Regions from separate parts of the Corynebacterium qintianiae genome, predicted to be linked through region 2. Evidence: riboswitches for the same ligand, from Rfam matches in the RefSeq annotation. Region 2 holds a riboswitch; the other holds the start of a gene.
The links. A riboswitch is a leader RNA that binds a small molecule or an ion and turns the genes downstream of it on or off. The one in region 2 is predicted to bind cyclic di-AMP.
Positions count from the first base shown of each region.

Region 1: linked by a shared signal. The riboswitch ahead of G7Y29_RS02965 (resuscitation-promoting factor Rpf1 domain-containing protein) and the one ahead of G7Y29_RS07405 (C40 family peptidase) in region 2 are both predicted to bind cyclic di-AMP.

Region 1 covers NZ_CP064955.1:597,623-604,692, forward strand. The annotation lists gene G7Y29_RS02960 (YeeE/YedE thiosulfate transporter family protein) at 1-565, shown strand, start outside; gene G7Y29_RS02965 (resuscitation-promoting factor Rpf1 domain-containing protein) at 562-1,215, opposite strand; cyclic di-AMP (ydaO/yuaA leader) riboswitch at 1,224-1,380, opposite strand; gene G7Y29_RS10935 (cold-shock protein) at 1,719-2,102, shown strand; gene G7Y29_RS02975 (DUF2771 family protein) at 2,099-2,593, opposite strand; gene G7Y29_RS02980 (glutaminyl-peptide cyclotransferase) at 2,614-3,393, opposite strand; gene G7Y29_RS02985 (DUF3027 domain-containing protein) at 3,392-4,171, shown strand; gene G7Y29_RS02990 (hypothetical protein) at 4,179-4,865, opposite strand; gene G7Y29_RS02995 (NCS2 family permease) at 4,916-6,391, shown strand; gene G7Y29_RS03000 (TrmH family RNA methyltransferase) at 6,393-7,070, shown strand, end outside.
Region 2 covers NZ_CP064955.1:1,510,504-1,517,573, forward strand. The annotation lists gene G7Y29_RS07390 (ROK family protein) at 1-415, opposite strand, end outside; gene G7Y29_RS07395 (glycosyltransferase family 4 protein) at 427-1,566, opposite strand; gene G7Y29_RS07400 (C40 family peptidase) at 1,568-2,599, opposite strand; gene G7Y29_RS07405 (C40 family peptidase) at 2,739-3,488, opposite strand; cyclic di-AMP (ydaO/yuaA leader) riboswitch at 3,501-3,702, opposite strand; gene qcrB (cytochrome bc1 complex cytochrome b subunit) at 4,069-5,706, opposite strand; gene qcrA (cytochrome bc1 complex Rieske iron-sulfur subunit) at 5,706-6,929, opposite strand; gene qcrC (cytochrome bc1 complex diheme cytochrome c subunit) at 6,926-7,070, opposite strand, start outside.

The sequences.
Region 1 (7,070 bases), 910 kb from region 2:
CGGCGGCGTCGGAATGGGAGTCGGTGCCGCACTGGCCGGCGGCTGCACCGTCGGCAACGGCATGGTCCAGACCTCCCTGTTTAGCTACCAGGGCTGGGTCGCCCTCGGTTTTATCGCGTTCGGGGTTTACGTAGGATCGAAGATCTGGCTCAAGCCCTCCGCGGTTGCCGCGCCGACCGCAGCCGGAACCTATTCCACTGAGGACTCCATCCATTCCGCGGAGGACGCGGTGCTCACTACTTCCTCCGCAGGAGGTTTCCAAGTTGCCACGGGTCTCATTACCGTGCCCGCGGCGCAGAAGAAAGTTACCAAGGCGCGGCCAGTCGGGCCCGGCCGCTACAAGCTGGATACGCTCGGCGCCGTGTGCCCCTTCCCGCTGATCGAAGCGAAGGACGCGATCAGTGAGCTTGACGACGGCGAGAAGCTGGTCATCGACTTCGACTGCACCCAGGCGACGGAGTCCATTCCCCAATGGGCTGCCGACAACGGCCACGCGGTGGAGGGCTTCGTGCAGAACCGCGACGCCGGCTGGGAGATCACCGTGGTGAAAAACGCCGCGCGTTAGCGGCCCGTGACCTGAGCGATGACGGCGTTGATGTCGCCGGCGAGGATGGCGTCGATAAGCGTCTTGTTAGCCAGGTAGAAACCGTTGTAATCGTTGCGGTTAGCCGCGTACGTGGTCTGGATCTGGACCGGGACCGCAAGGTTGTAGTTGTTCAGGTTCGCCGCGATGGCCTTGTAGAGGGCGTCGACCTGGAGGGCCTCGGGCTGCGCGGAAGTTTCTGCGGAGGCCTCGACGGGAGCGGAAGAAGCGGGTGCGGGCGCCGGAGCAGCCTGTGCATCGCGGTTGGACGGTGCGGAGTTCAGGCCGAGACGGGCGGAGCAGGCCGGCCATGCGCCCCAACCCTGGCCGGCCAGGGTGCGCTCACCGACGATGATCTGCTGCTCGCGGGTGGCCTGGTAGGCGTATGGGGCAAAATCGCCGCCGCCGTATGCGCGCCAGGTGGAAGCTGAGAACTGCAGGCCGCCGGAGTAACCGTTGCCGGTGTTGATGTTCCAGTTGCCGCCGGCTTCGCACTGCGCGAGGCGATCCCAGTCGGAATCCGGGGCGGCGCTAGCGGCCGGCGCCATGATGCCGGTGAGTGCGGCTGCTGCCGCGGTGCCTGCGAGCGCCTTCTTGGCGAAGGATGCGGTTTGTTTGGTGTGGCGTCCCATGAAGATGTTATTCCTCTCTTGTTGACCGCCTGCGAAGTTAGCTGTCGGGTTCTGGCTGAAGGTGCCAGGCCGCTGAACGCGGCTTCACCCCTAGGAGAGTCCTCCTGCGCAATGCGCGTGTGGGTTCTCCGCTTCTGCCCAATAAAAGTCGTGTCTGGGAAAGGGTTGAGGCCGGGCAGAACTCGGCGTGGCCTCAAGAAATTGCTATGCGGTTATACGCCCTCGATCGGGTCTGCGGGCGACTATATCGGTTTATAACGATTGAGTCACGTAGGTGAAACGAAATGACTTACCACGCGCCACATCTACCCTGGTGGGGTGGGCGCTTCCGCAGCTCAGGAGCCAGCTCCGTCGATCAGGTGACTTATGTCACACAACACGCGCTGAGGACATTTTTAGGTGACACGGTTGCAAAGGGCGGTCCACAGGTCTCGCCTCACGAGACCCTCAGGGCGGCTGCGCCGGAATAGTACAATGGCGGTTCTCGAGAGGAAGGAAGACGCATGCCCGTTGGAAAAGTGAAGTGGTACGACACCGAGAAGGGTTTCGGTTTCGCGTCGAACCCCGGCGGCGAAGACGTTTTCGTAGGCAAGAATGTGTTGCCCGAAGGCGTCGAGGAGCTGGTCGCCGGCCAGCGCGTCGAGTTTGATTTCGCCGCAGGCCGCCGTGGGCCCCAAGCGCTGCGAGTCAAGGTACTGGACAACCCGAAGCGCCGCCCCAGCCACCGCTACAAACCGGAGGAGCTGAACAAGCTGCTCGCGGACATGATGACGGTTCTGGAAACCCAGATTCAGCCGGCCCTGGAGGCGGGGCGGTACCCGGAGCGCGCCCACGGCAAGCAGGTTGCTGAAATCCTGCGGGTCATGGCGAAGGAGCTCGACGCCTAGGAAGCGACGTCGAACCCGACCGACCACGTCGCGATGACCGGGATCTCCTGACCACTGTCATTCGTGTCCACGGCCAAGGCGGAAACCTCCGCCACGACAAGCTGGGCGCCGTCCTTCACCGCGGGAACTGTGCCGTCCGTCGCCTCGCCCGACTGGAATATTTGTTCCTCGTTGGCGGACGGGTCGTCGTAAATGCTCAGCAGCCGCCAGCTCGTCGACGCCAAGTCCTTCGGCACGGCAACCGTGACGTCCACGGAGGTGTCGAGCGGCATGGTGGGGGGCTCGCCACCGTCGCACTCGGCGTCGAGCTCGCAAATGGTGTACGGCTCAACCTCGAGCGTGTTCTCCCCGCTGCTGACGCTCACTTGCATCTCGCGGACGGGCTCGGCGGGCTTGTTCCGCTGCCACTGGGCCACGAGGTAAAAACCGCCGACGAGCACAACTGCGCCGACAATCAGGACGGTGAGAAGCTGCCACGGCTTAACCTTCATGGGTGACAAGCCTACTGAGGCTAACGGGCCGGCTCGAAGGTGACCCGGTACAGGTCGGGCCAACGCTTGCCGGAGAGGTAGAACTCATCGGTGCCGGGGATGTGGGCAATGCCGTTGAGCACGTTGTTCGGGTCCGGCGCAGCGTTGTTGGGCAGGGACGAGGCATCGATGACTGCGGTGACTTCGCCGGTGGAGGCGTCGATACGCATGATGTCGGTGGTGAGGAACACGTTGGCGTAAATGTCACCACCCACGCACTCGAGCTCGTTGAGGTGCTGCACTGGCTGGCCGTCGAGGGTGACGGTGAAACGCTCACGCTCAGCGAAACTGGCGGGGTCCATGCGCCGCAGCTGCGAGGTGCCGTCTGAGAGAATCACCTCACCCTGCCGCGAGCACACTCCCCATCCCTCGCCCGCGTACGTGGTGCGGCCGAGCTCCTCCAGCGTCCCGGCGTCGCGCCTCATCGCCACCCCGTCTTGCCAGGTGAGCTGCCAGAGGTCGTCACCGGCGCGGGTGAGACCCTCGCCGAAGAATGCAGGATCGATCTGTTCGCTCGCGATCTCCTCGCCCTCGGGGGTGGCGCGGTACACGCGCGACTCGCCGACCTGCCCGGTCCCGATGTACAAGGTGCCGTCCTGCGCCACCTCAAGGCCCTGCGTGAAGCTCTCCGTGTTGAAGTCGTAACGCTGTTGCACAACCGGGACGAGCCGCTCGACCTGGTCTTGCGCCCCACAGGACACGAGCGCGGAGGACAGCGCGGTCGTCGCGAGCGGCACGGCACAGAGAAGGTAACGAGGCATGGCCTCTATAATAAGCACCGTGTCTCAGCCCGCGTCTCAGTCCGCCTCTCGGCCCAGGAACCGCTCCCGTTCAGGGAGGCGCAGCAACAGCCCACTGCTTGGCTCCGGCGCCGTAGCCACCGCGCGTCAGGCCCTTGAGGAGATCGCCGAGGGTGAGATCGGCCCGCACATCGGGGTCGCGGCGGTGTCACCCAACGTGGCCACCCACCGCTTCGAAGCGGACGTGCCCGGCTACCCCGGGTGGGAGTGGAACGCGGTTGTCGCCTGCGCCACCGGTTCAAGCTGGGTGACCGTCAACGAGGTCGCCCTCGTGCCGGCCAACGACGCCCTTCAGGCGCCGGACTGGGTGCCGTATTCCGAGCGGCTGCGCCCCGGAGATCTCGGTCCAGGCGACGTGATGGAGCCCGCGCCTGACGATCACCGTCTGACCGACGACTCGTTTGACAAGGACGCGGTGACCTTCGTCGGACGCGAGACCGCCCGGTACCTCACGAGCACGGGGCTTGAGGAGGCGAAGCAGCGCTGGCGGACGGGTGATTTCGGACCGACCAGCGAATTCGCGGAGTTAGCCGCGATGCACTGCCGCACGTGCGCGTTCTACATCCCCATGGGTCACCCCCTGGGGGAGAACTTCGGCGTATGCGCCAACGAGTACTCGGCTGACGGCCACCTCGTCGCCTCCAGTTACGGCTGCGGCGCGCACTCGGAGACCAAGGTCGCGGGCTCCGATCTCGGCGACGCGGAGAACCTCTACGACGACGAGCAACCGGTTTTCTAGACCCAGATCAGACCTGGACCGCGCGCGTCTTGCGCATCTCGTTGACCGCGCGATGCGAGGGCACCCCCGCGCGGTTGATTGACGTGCGCCCGGCAACGAGCGCGCCGTACTCCCGCCAGCGGGTGACCAGCCGCGCGCCGTAAATCGGGTCCACTACCCAGGTCTCCGACAGCATCAGGTCGCGGACGCTGAACCCGAAGGCGGTGTTTGCGATCTCGCAGCCGTGGTCCGCGAGGATCCCCAGCACCCCGTCGAGTGCGATAGACGGGGTGGTGCCCGGGTGTCCCGAAACGGTGACCACGCCCTCGGAGACGGTGAGCAGGGGAGAGAAGATGGCCTGGACCACGCGGGAGGAGGCGTCGGCAAGCAGCCCCTCGTGGGTGGGCAGGCCGACGAGCACGCTGCGCTGCCAGCCGAGGTCCGGGCCGTTGTGACCCGGCTGAGAGCGTTCGTCGCGCACCGGGAGGGCTTCGACAGTGATCTCGGCGGGCGCGGGCGCCAGAGGGCGCAGCGCGAGCGACACCGATCCGCGGGACACTTCCAGCACCGCTCGCCGGGTACCCGTGATCGTGGCCATCCGAACTCGCAGGCGGTTCACCTCGGCCGCGGAGACACCCAGATCCCGCACGGCGCGGGCGTACGCGGGCCCGTCAATGACGGTCCCGTCGGCAATGACGAAAGTGAATACGTGCACTAAACTTCCTGCATTTTCAGTTTGGATTTTCTTCCCGGCGGTGTAAGGCTATGACACGAAAATTTCATCTTCCCGTCAGACAAGGGGACAATCTCGTGAGCTCTAGCTGGCTTGACCGATACTTCCACATATCCGAGCGTGGTTCGACTGTGGGAACGGAAATTCGCGGCGGCGTGGTCACCTTCTTCGCCATGGCCTACATCGTCCTGCTTAACCCGCTGATCATCGGCACCAGTCCCGACCGTGAGGGTGTCGTCCTCGGGATCCCGCAGGTGGCGGCCGCCACGGCGCTGGCTGCCGGTGTGATGTCCATTCTGTTCGGCGTGGTGGCGAAGTACCCCTTCGGCATTGCCGCGGGCCTGGGCCTGAACACCCTGGTGGCCGTCACGTTGGTCGGGCAACAGGGCCTGACCTGGCCGGAAGCGATGGGTTTGGTCGTCATCGACGGCATCATTATCTGCATCCTCGCCATCTCCGGGTTCCGCTCCGCAGTGTTCCGCGCTATCCCGGACTCGATGAAGGTGGCCATGAGCGTGGGTATCGGCATGTTCATCGCGCTCATCGGGCTCGTCGACGCTGGCTTTGTCCGCCGCATCCCCGACGCCGCGATGACGACCGTCCCGGTCCAGCTCGGCATCGGCGGCTCCATCGCGTCGTGGCCGACGTTCGTTTTCGTCGTGGGCCTCGTCATCTGCGGGTTCATGGTGATCCGCAACATCCCGGGCGGCCTGTTCATCGGCATTGTTGCCACGACGGTCATCTCGTTCATTGTGGAGGCGCTGACCGGCGCGGGCTCCTCGGTGGACAACCCGCGCGGCTGGTCGTTAGCCGTTCCACGCATCCCGGATTCCCTCGGCGGGGTGCCCGACCTGTCGATCGTGGGGGATATCGATCTAATCGGCGGGTTCGTCCACGCCGGTGTAATCGCCGCGTCGTTGCTCGTGTTCACCCTCGTGCTGGCGAACTTTTTCGACGCGATGGGCACCATGACCGCGCTCGGCCGCCAGGGAAACCTGGTCGAAGCTGACGACACTCTGCCGGGCATGAAGCGGGCGCTGGTCGTCGAGGGCGTGGGCGCGGTCGTCGGCGGCGCCGCATCCGCCTCGTCCAACACCGTCTTCGTCGACTCCTCGGCCGGCATCGCCGACGGTGCCCGCACGGGCCTGGCCAACGTGGTTACCGGCTTGCTCTTCCTCGCCGCGATGTTCTTCACCCCGCTATACGAGATTGTGCCCATCGAGGCAGCGGCCCCGGTGCTCGTTGTCGTCGGGGCGCTCATGATGATGCAGGTCGGCCAGATCGACTGGAGCTCCTTCCACATCGCCCTGCCCGCCTTCCTGACCATCGTGGTTATGCCGTTCACCTACTCCATCGCCCACGGCATCGGCGTCGGCTTCATCTCGTTTACCCTGATGGCGCTGTTTGCTGGCAAGCGTCGCGAGATCCACTGGATTATGTGGCTCATTTCCGCGCTCTTCGTCGTCTTCTTCGCGCACGGCCCCGTCATGGCCGCGCTCGGCGTTTAACATGCGCACGCTTATCGACGACCCCGCCGACGCCCGCCTCGACGACATCCGCGACCTCAAGCACTCTGACTCACGCGGGGGGCTGGTCTACGCCGAAGGGCCGCTGATCTGCGGCCGGTTGGTGGGATCTCGTTTCCCGCTGCGGTGCGTGATTGGTTTCGGCGGCCGCCTGGACTCCTTCCTCGCAGACTACGGTGCCGAGCTGCCCGAGGGGGCGCCCGTCTACGAGGTCTCGCGAGCGGTGCTGGCGGAGGTGGCGGGTTACGACATGCACCGCGGCCTGCTCGCGGTGGCCGACCGGCCTGAGCCCCACACCGTGGCGGATGTCCTCGGGGGCGCGCGCACCGTGCTCATCCTTGAAGGCGTGGGCGACCACGAGAACATCGGCTCCATGTTCCGCAACGCAGCCGGGATGGGCGTCGACGGGGTCCTTTTCGGCGCGGGCACCGCCGACCCGCTTTACCGGCGCAGCGTCCGGGTGTCTATGGGCCACGTCCTGCGCACCCCCTTCGCCCACCTCGATGGAACGGCGACGACGTGGCAGCGCTCGCTCGACCAGTTGCGGGAGGCTGGGTGGCGTCTCGTCTCCCTGACGCCCGCCGATAACGCTGAGCACCTTGCCGACGCGTTGGTGGATGACGCTGGCCAGCCCTGGGAGAAGGTGGCGCTGCTCGTGGGC
Region 2 (7,070 bases):
CGACGGCGAAGAACACCCACGTATCGGCCTCGCGGGCCGCGCCGAAGCGGTACTCACCCCATGCCGCCGAGTTCGCATCGTGCTCGAGACGCACAGGAAGCCCGATCGCGTCTTCGAGGATGGCTTTAACCGGCGCGTCGTTGCGCCACGGCAGGTGCGGAGCGAAGCGGACCTTCTCGCAATCGGGATCGAGAAAGCCGGCGAGGGCGACACCCACCGCGGCCACCTTGTGGTCGCGGCGCAAATCCGCCACCAATCCCGTGATCGCTGCGGTCAGCTCATCCGCGTCGTGCGGAGTGTCGGTCGAGCGGGAGTCAATGATGTCCCCGTCGCCTGTCACCACCCCGGCGCGGGTATTCGTTCCGCCGATGTCGAAGCCGACCGTGAGCGGCGAGCCGTGGGATTCCGAAAGCATAGCCAACAATGTTAACCCGTCGGGCGCAGAAGACTGAACAACCTGTCACCCAGGGTCTCCCAGGAGAAGTTGCGCACCACATGCTCGCGGCCGCGCTCTCCCATCAGGCGGCGCCGCGCAGGGTCGCCCAGCAGCTCCGCAACCGCGCCTGCCACGGCCGATGCGTCCCGCCCGTCGACCACGATCCCGGTGTTCGGTGTCACCGTCTCCGGTGCACCGCCGGAATTACCGGCGACAACGGGCACCCCGCACGCCTGTGCCTCCAGGTAGACGATGCCGAGCCCCTCGACGTCCAGGCCCGCGCCCCTCGTGCGCGCAGGCATGGCAAATACATCCGCCGCGCCGACGATGTCGCGCAGATCCTCCCGCGGCACCGGGCCCGTAAACATCACCGAGTCCCCCAGCGCCTTGGCGCGTCGCCTCAAGAGACGCTCGTACGGGCCAGAACCCACGATAATGAGGCGCGCGGCGGGGAATTCAGCGAGGACGTCCGGGAGGGCGTCGATAAGCGTGTCTTGGCCCTTTCTCCGCACCAGCCGCGACGCGCACACCACAAGTGGATCCCCACCTACCCCGAGCTCCGCGCGTACCGCAACCCGCTCGGCGTTGTCGAGCGGACGGAAGAATCGCTTATCGACGCCCGATGGCAACGCCACGAACTCCACCCCCGCGCCGAACGCGCGGCGGAACCGGCGCAGGGTGTAGTCGGAGATGAAAGTCACGGTATCGGTGCCGCGACCGATGGCGGTGAGAACCTGGCGCGCCCCCGGCAGCATCGACCAACCCACCTCGTGGCCGTGCGTGGAGGCCACCACCAGCTCAGCTCCGGCGCGTTTCGCAGCCGGGCCCATCACGGCGAGCGGCGCGGCCGCTCCGAACCAGACCGTGTCTATGCCGTGTTCACGGATGATGCGCCGCATCCGCCTGACGGTGGCGGGCGTGGGCAGCATGAGCCGACGGGGCCAGCGCACCACGGTGTAAGGTGCCGCAGCGTCCCATTCTTCCGCGGCCTTCTCATCCTGCGTTGACGCGAACACAACCAGCTCGGCCGCGCCCGCGCGGCGGACGAACTCGTCGGCGAAGTCCCGCACGTACGATTGAATCCCACCCACGGTGGGCGGGAAATCATTGGTGACCAGCAGAACCGGCATGCTAGTAGCGGACTGCCCCTTGCACTGGCATCGAGTTCAAAGGCACGACCTGCACCGGGATTCCGTAGTCGGAGGCGTGCACGACCTGCCCGTTTCCGATGTACATGCCCACGTGGGTGACTCCCGGGTAGTACCCGATGATGTCACCGGGCTGCAGGTCTGACACCGGAACCGGAGTGCCCCCGGCGAGCTGGGCCTGGGAGGTGCGGGGAATGGACTTGCCGTTCTGCGCGTACGCCCACACCATCAACCCTGAACAGTCGAAGGAGTCGGGGCCCGCCGCACCCCACCCGTACGGTTTGCCCAGCTGCGCGAGCGCCGCGCCGGTAATTCCGGCACCGAACACGTTCGGGTCGAGCCGGTCTGACGAGATCGGGTTGGCCTGGTTCATCCAGGCGATCCGAGCCTCGGGCGAGAGCGCGTCGACACGACTCTCAACTTCCTGGATCCGCTTTTCAATATCCTCGCGCTCCGCCTCAAGCTGCTCGCGTTGAGCCTGCAGCTTCCCTCGAGTGTACTGCGCCTCCGCCTTCGCTACGTCGGCCGCACGGGCCGCCTCAATGACGTCCTGCGTAGAAGTACGCAGATCCTCAAGCTGGTTCTGGCGGCTGCGCGCGATGGACCCGAGGTACGAAGTTTTGTCGATTACTTCTTGCGGGGTGTCTGAGCCCAGGGTGTTCACAACGCTGTCAACCTGCAGGGTGCGGTAGGTCGAGGCGGCGACGTCGTTGACGCCCACCTGCTGAGCCTTGCGAGCGGATCGCGCCTCGTCCGCCTTCGCCTGCGCCTCGGAGACGGCTAGCGTGCTCTCGTCGAGCGCCCGCTGGGCATCCTCGATGTGAACTTCAAGCTCCTTGATCTCCTCCATCTTGGCGGTAGCCTCGTCGGAGACTGCGGAGAGTTCTTCGATCAGCGCCTCGACGTCCTCAGCATGGGCCGGTGTGAAGGTGGTTGCGACCACGGCGCCTGCGGTGGCCAGAGCGAGCGACGCGCGCGCGGCGCGCCTGCGCGGCGGGGGGGAGTGCTTTCCCACGGTGTCCTTCCGAAAATGACCTTTATAAAACTGTTACTTCACTATAGCGCCCCAGCCCGCAGATTCAAGCCGATCGAGCGGACAAAAAACCGGCCGCGTTGCCCGCTGCGGGGCCGCGGCCGGGGAGGAAGCGGGAAGCTTAGAAGCGAACCACGGAGTGGATCGGCATCATGTCCAGCGGGCGCTCACCGACTGGGATGCCGGAGTTCAGCGCGTCGATGATGGTTCCGTTGCCGGCGTAGACCGCAACGTGGGACGCGCCGCCGTAGTAGACGACGACGTCACCGGGCTGAATGTCGCTCAGTGCCACAGGCTGGCCAGCGGATGCCTGCGCCTGGGAGGTACGTGGGATGGACTTACCAGCCTGCGCGTGAACCCATGAGGTGAAACCGGAGCAGTCAAATGCGCTCGGGCCTGCGGCACCATAGACGTACGGGGAGCCGATCTTGGAGCGAGCGATGTCGACGATCTTCTGGCCGGCGGACGGCTCCTGGATTGCCGGAGCAACTTCCTCGATCGGCGCGGCTGCTGTGGCGGAGTACTGGGTCGCGGCCGGGGCGTAGCGGCTCTCCACGTCGGCAATGAACGCCGAGAAACCTGGGACGGAAGTAGCGCCCGGGATTGCCTTCACCGCAGCAATAGCGGCGGCAACGTCGCCGTCACTGTCCTGTCCGGACAGGGAGGGGATCCACATGTCGATACCCGGGATGGCTGCGATGCCGGGAACGTTTTCGATGCCCGGCACCTGGACGGAAACCGGAGAGTTAGGGATGCGGACTTCAGCCGCGTTGGCGGTGCCGGGGGCCAGAAGGGTTGCGCCGGCGATTACGGCGGAAGCCGCTGCGATATTACGTTTTGCGGACGAGATCTGGCGACGGTGCTGTGCCACGGGGATTACTCCATATCTTCTCTTGCCTACCGGGTTAGCTGTCGGGTGGGGCTTGAGAAAAGCCCTGCGCGCTCCTTGCCCCACAGAGTGGTAGGCATCCTCGCGAGCATTTACCCCAGGTGCGGCCCGAGGGCCGTTGCATTGGGTCCCCGGCTCCCCCATGTTCGCCCAGCCTTGTGCGGCGCGAACATGGGAGACTCGGCGTTATATGTTCTTGTCTGTCGTAACTTGCATCCAACGATCGTTGCCGCAATGTCTCGAGTAGGTTACGAAACTGCAACGGCCATTGTCCAATGCGACATCCGTTATCTCGCCGTTATTTTCTACTTTGGGAGAAAACCATCGTGGATCCGTCAACAAGCACGGCTCTAGCTGAGCCGCCATGTTGTAGGATTTCGTGCCCTTGACATGCCGCTACACCGTTCCGGCGGCAGACACCACACGGGTAGCGAAGAGTACGGTGTCCACCGCGAGGGTCGAGCAGTGATCTTCGACACATAGACAGTGTTATCCCCTCATATAAAAAGGAACCTTCCCGTCTGGGAAGGTTCCTTTTACTACTGCGAGCAGAAATCAGCCGTTAGTGACTGCGTCCATCGCGGGGTGTTGCGTCGCGGTCAGACGCGTCCTTGGAGGCCTCGAGGGCGCGCAGCGTCTCAACCTCCTCGTGGTGGTTTCGCTCCTCAGCTGCGCGGACGCGCTCGGTGACCCCAAGCTCCGCCGGGGAGAAGGTGCCGATGGTGTCGGAATCCGAGTAACCAAGCTGGTTCATCTGCTTTGGCACGCGGGCACCGGCGTAGTCCAGCGGGACTGGATGGCCGTGCTCGTCGACCGGTCCAAGCGGCTGGTGGATCTCCACGAATGCGCCGTTCGGAAGCTTCTTAATGACACCGGTCTCAATGCCGTGCTCCAGCACCTCCCGATCCGAACGCTGCAGACCAACGCAGATGCGGTAGGTGATGAAGTAGACCAGCGGAGGCAGGATGATCAGACCGATGCGGCCGAACCAGGTCATCGCGTTAAGCGAAATCTGGAAGAAGTGGGCCACGTGGTCGTTGCCGCCGGAAATCGTCAGAAGAAGGAAGAAGGTGATACCCATGACACCGATACCGGTGCGGACGGGCACGTCGCGCGGGCGCTGCAACAGGTTGTGATGCGCCCGGTCGCCGGTGACAGCAGCCTCGATGAACGGGTAGGCGAAGAGCAGCGCCACGAGAATGCCACACATGAGGGCCACCCAGAACGCACCGGGGATGGTGTAGTTGCCGAGGTAGAGCTCCCATGCCGGCATGACACGGGCGGCGCCATCCGTCCAGAGCATGTACACGTCCGGCTGGGAACCTGCAGAGACCTGGGACGGGTTGTAGGGACCGAGGTTCCAAATGGCGTTGATCGATGTCAGGCCCGCCATACCCGACAAGACGGCGAAAACCACGAACATGAAACCGATCGCCTTGACAGCGAAGACCGGCATGATGCGGATGCCTACGACATTGTTTTCCGTGCGACCTGGCCCGGGGAACTGGGTGTGCTTCTGGAACCAGACGAGCAACAGGTGAGCTGCGACGAGTGCCAGAATCAGGCCCGGCAGGATGAGCACGTGGAGGATGTAGAACCGGTCGAGCATAAGGTCCGACGGGAAGTCACCGCCGAAGATGGCCCAGTGCATCCAAGTGCCGATAATCGGGATGCCGACGATGATCGCGGACATGATGCGCAGGCCCACACCGGACAACAGGTCGTCCGGGAGGGAGTAGCCCATGAAGCCCTCGATCATGCCGACGAGGATCAGGGTTACACCGATGATCCAGTTCGCCTCGCGCGGACGGCGGAATGCGCCAGTGAAGAAGATGCGCAGCATGTGGGCGAACATAGACATCATGAACATGAGTGCGGCCCAGTGGTGCATCTGGCGGACGAAGAGGCCGCCGCGCACCTCGAAGGAAATATCGAGGGCCGTCGCGTACGCACGTGACATCTCGACACCGTTAAGCGGCAAGTAACCCCCGTCGTAGATCACCTTGGTAATCGACGGGTCGAAGAACAATGCTAGGTAGATACCTGTCAAGAGCAGGATAATGAAGCTATAAAGCGCCATCTCTCCGAGCATGAACGACCAGTGGGTCGGAAAGACCTTGTTCAGCTGGGGTCGCAGGAAACCAGAGACCGTGTAGCGCGAATCAATGTTGTCCGCGGCTTGTGCAAGTTTAGTGCTCATTAGGACTTACGCTCCCAGAATGCCGGGCCAACGGGCTCGATGAAGTTTCCGTTGGCAACGAGGTAACCTTCTTCGTCAACTGTCACAGGAAGCTGCGGCAGAGCACGCGCGGCCGGACCGAAGATCGGCTTGCCGTAGTGCAGCGCATCGAACTGGGACTGGTGGCACGGGCACAGGATTCGGTTGGTCTGAGCCTCGTACAACGACGTCGGGCAACCAATGTGCGTGCAGATCTTGGAGTAGGCGTAGTAATCGCCGTAGTGGAACGACTCTTGCCCTTCGCGCTCGACCACGCGCTTGGCATCATCCGTGCGGAGACGGATGAGCATCACCGCGTTGCGCGGCCCGTGCAGGGAGTGCATGTGGTTCTCGTACACGTCGCGCGTCGCCTCGTATGTATCGCCGTCATTGACGTCCTCCTCATAAAGGGGGAAGACGGTTTCCATCGATGCCGCGGCGAGATCCTCCGGGCGCATACGAACGAGCCTGGACACGCCAGCGGTGGTGTAGTGCTTACCGGCCTCACCCTCATGCAGCTCGGCGATAGCGCCGGTATCTCGGCCGAGGTAAATCTTGACGCCTTCCTCAAACTTGGTCCAACCGTGCGTCCACAAAGTGCCGTCACCGTGGTAGTTGAGCTCATGACGGGGGCGCCACGGGTTCTTGATCAGACCGCCCATCGGGGCGATGATGGTCAGGCCCGCCATGACGCCTGCCGCACCGAGCAGACCCTGCATGACCTTGCGTCGGCCGAGAGTGGAGGTCTCCCAAGCGTCGTTAAGCAGCGCGGTCGTCGTGCGGCGGTCGAGCTCGCTGGAGCGGCCGTCGTGGCGGCGCTGCACCGAGATTTCCTCGGGAACGAACTTCTTCACATACTGGATGATGGCGATGCCGAGTGATCCCAGGCCGAGCATGGAGGTAAGCCCCAGCAGCGGGGTGTAGAGCGTGTACATCCACAGGCCTTCGTCGCCGTGGAACTTCGGCTCCCACGGCCAGAACAGGTAGACGCCAAGGAAGGCGAGGCCCATGAGGACCGAGATAATCAGCCAGAGGTTGATGCCAGCTGCCGCCGACTTCTCGCGGGGATCGTCCTCTACTGGGAAGCGCTCCTTGCGGTAGGCGACGGTGACGTCGTCAAGCTCGGTGCCCAGGGCGGCAAGCTCCGCATTGTTCATGCGGTCAAGTTCCGCATCGGTGTAATTCTTCTTCACTTCATTGCTCATGAGCGCGATCCAATCCAGATTGCAGCGGCGGCGACAAGGGTGACGCCGATAATCCACATAGCCATACCCTCAGACACCGGGCCAAGTCCTCCGAGTCCCCAGCCACCCGGGCTCGGGGTTTCCTTCGAGGACTTGATGAAG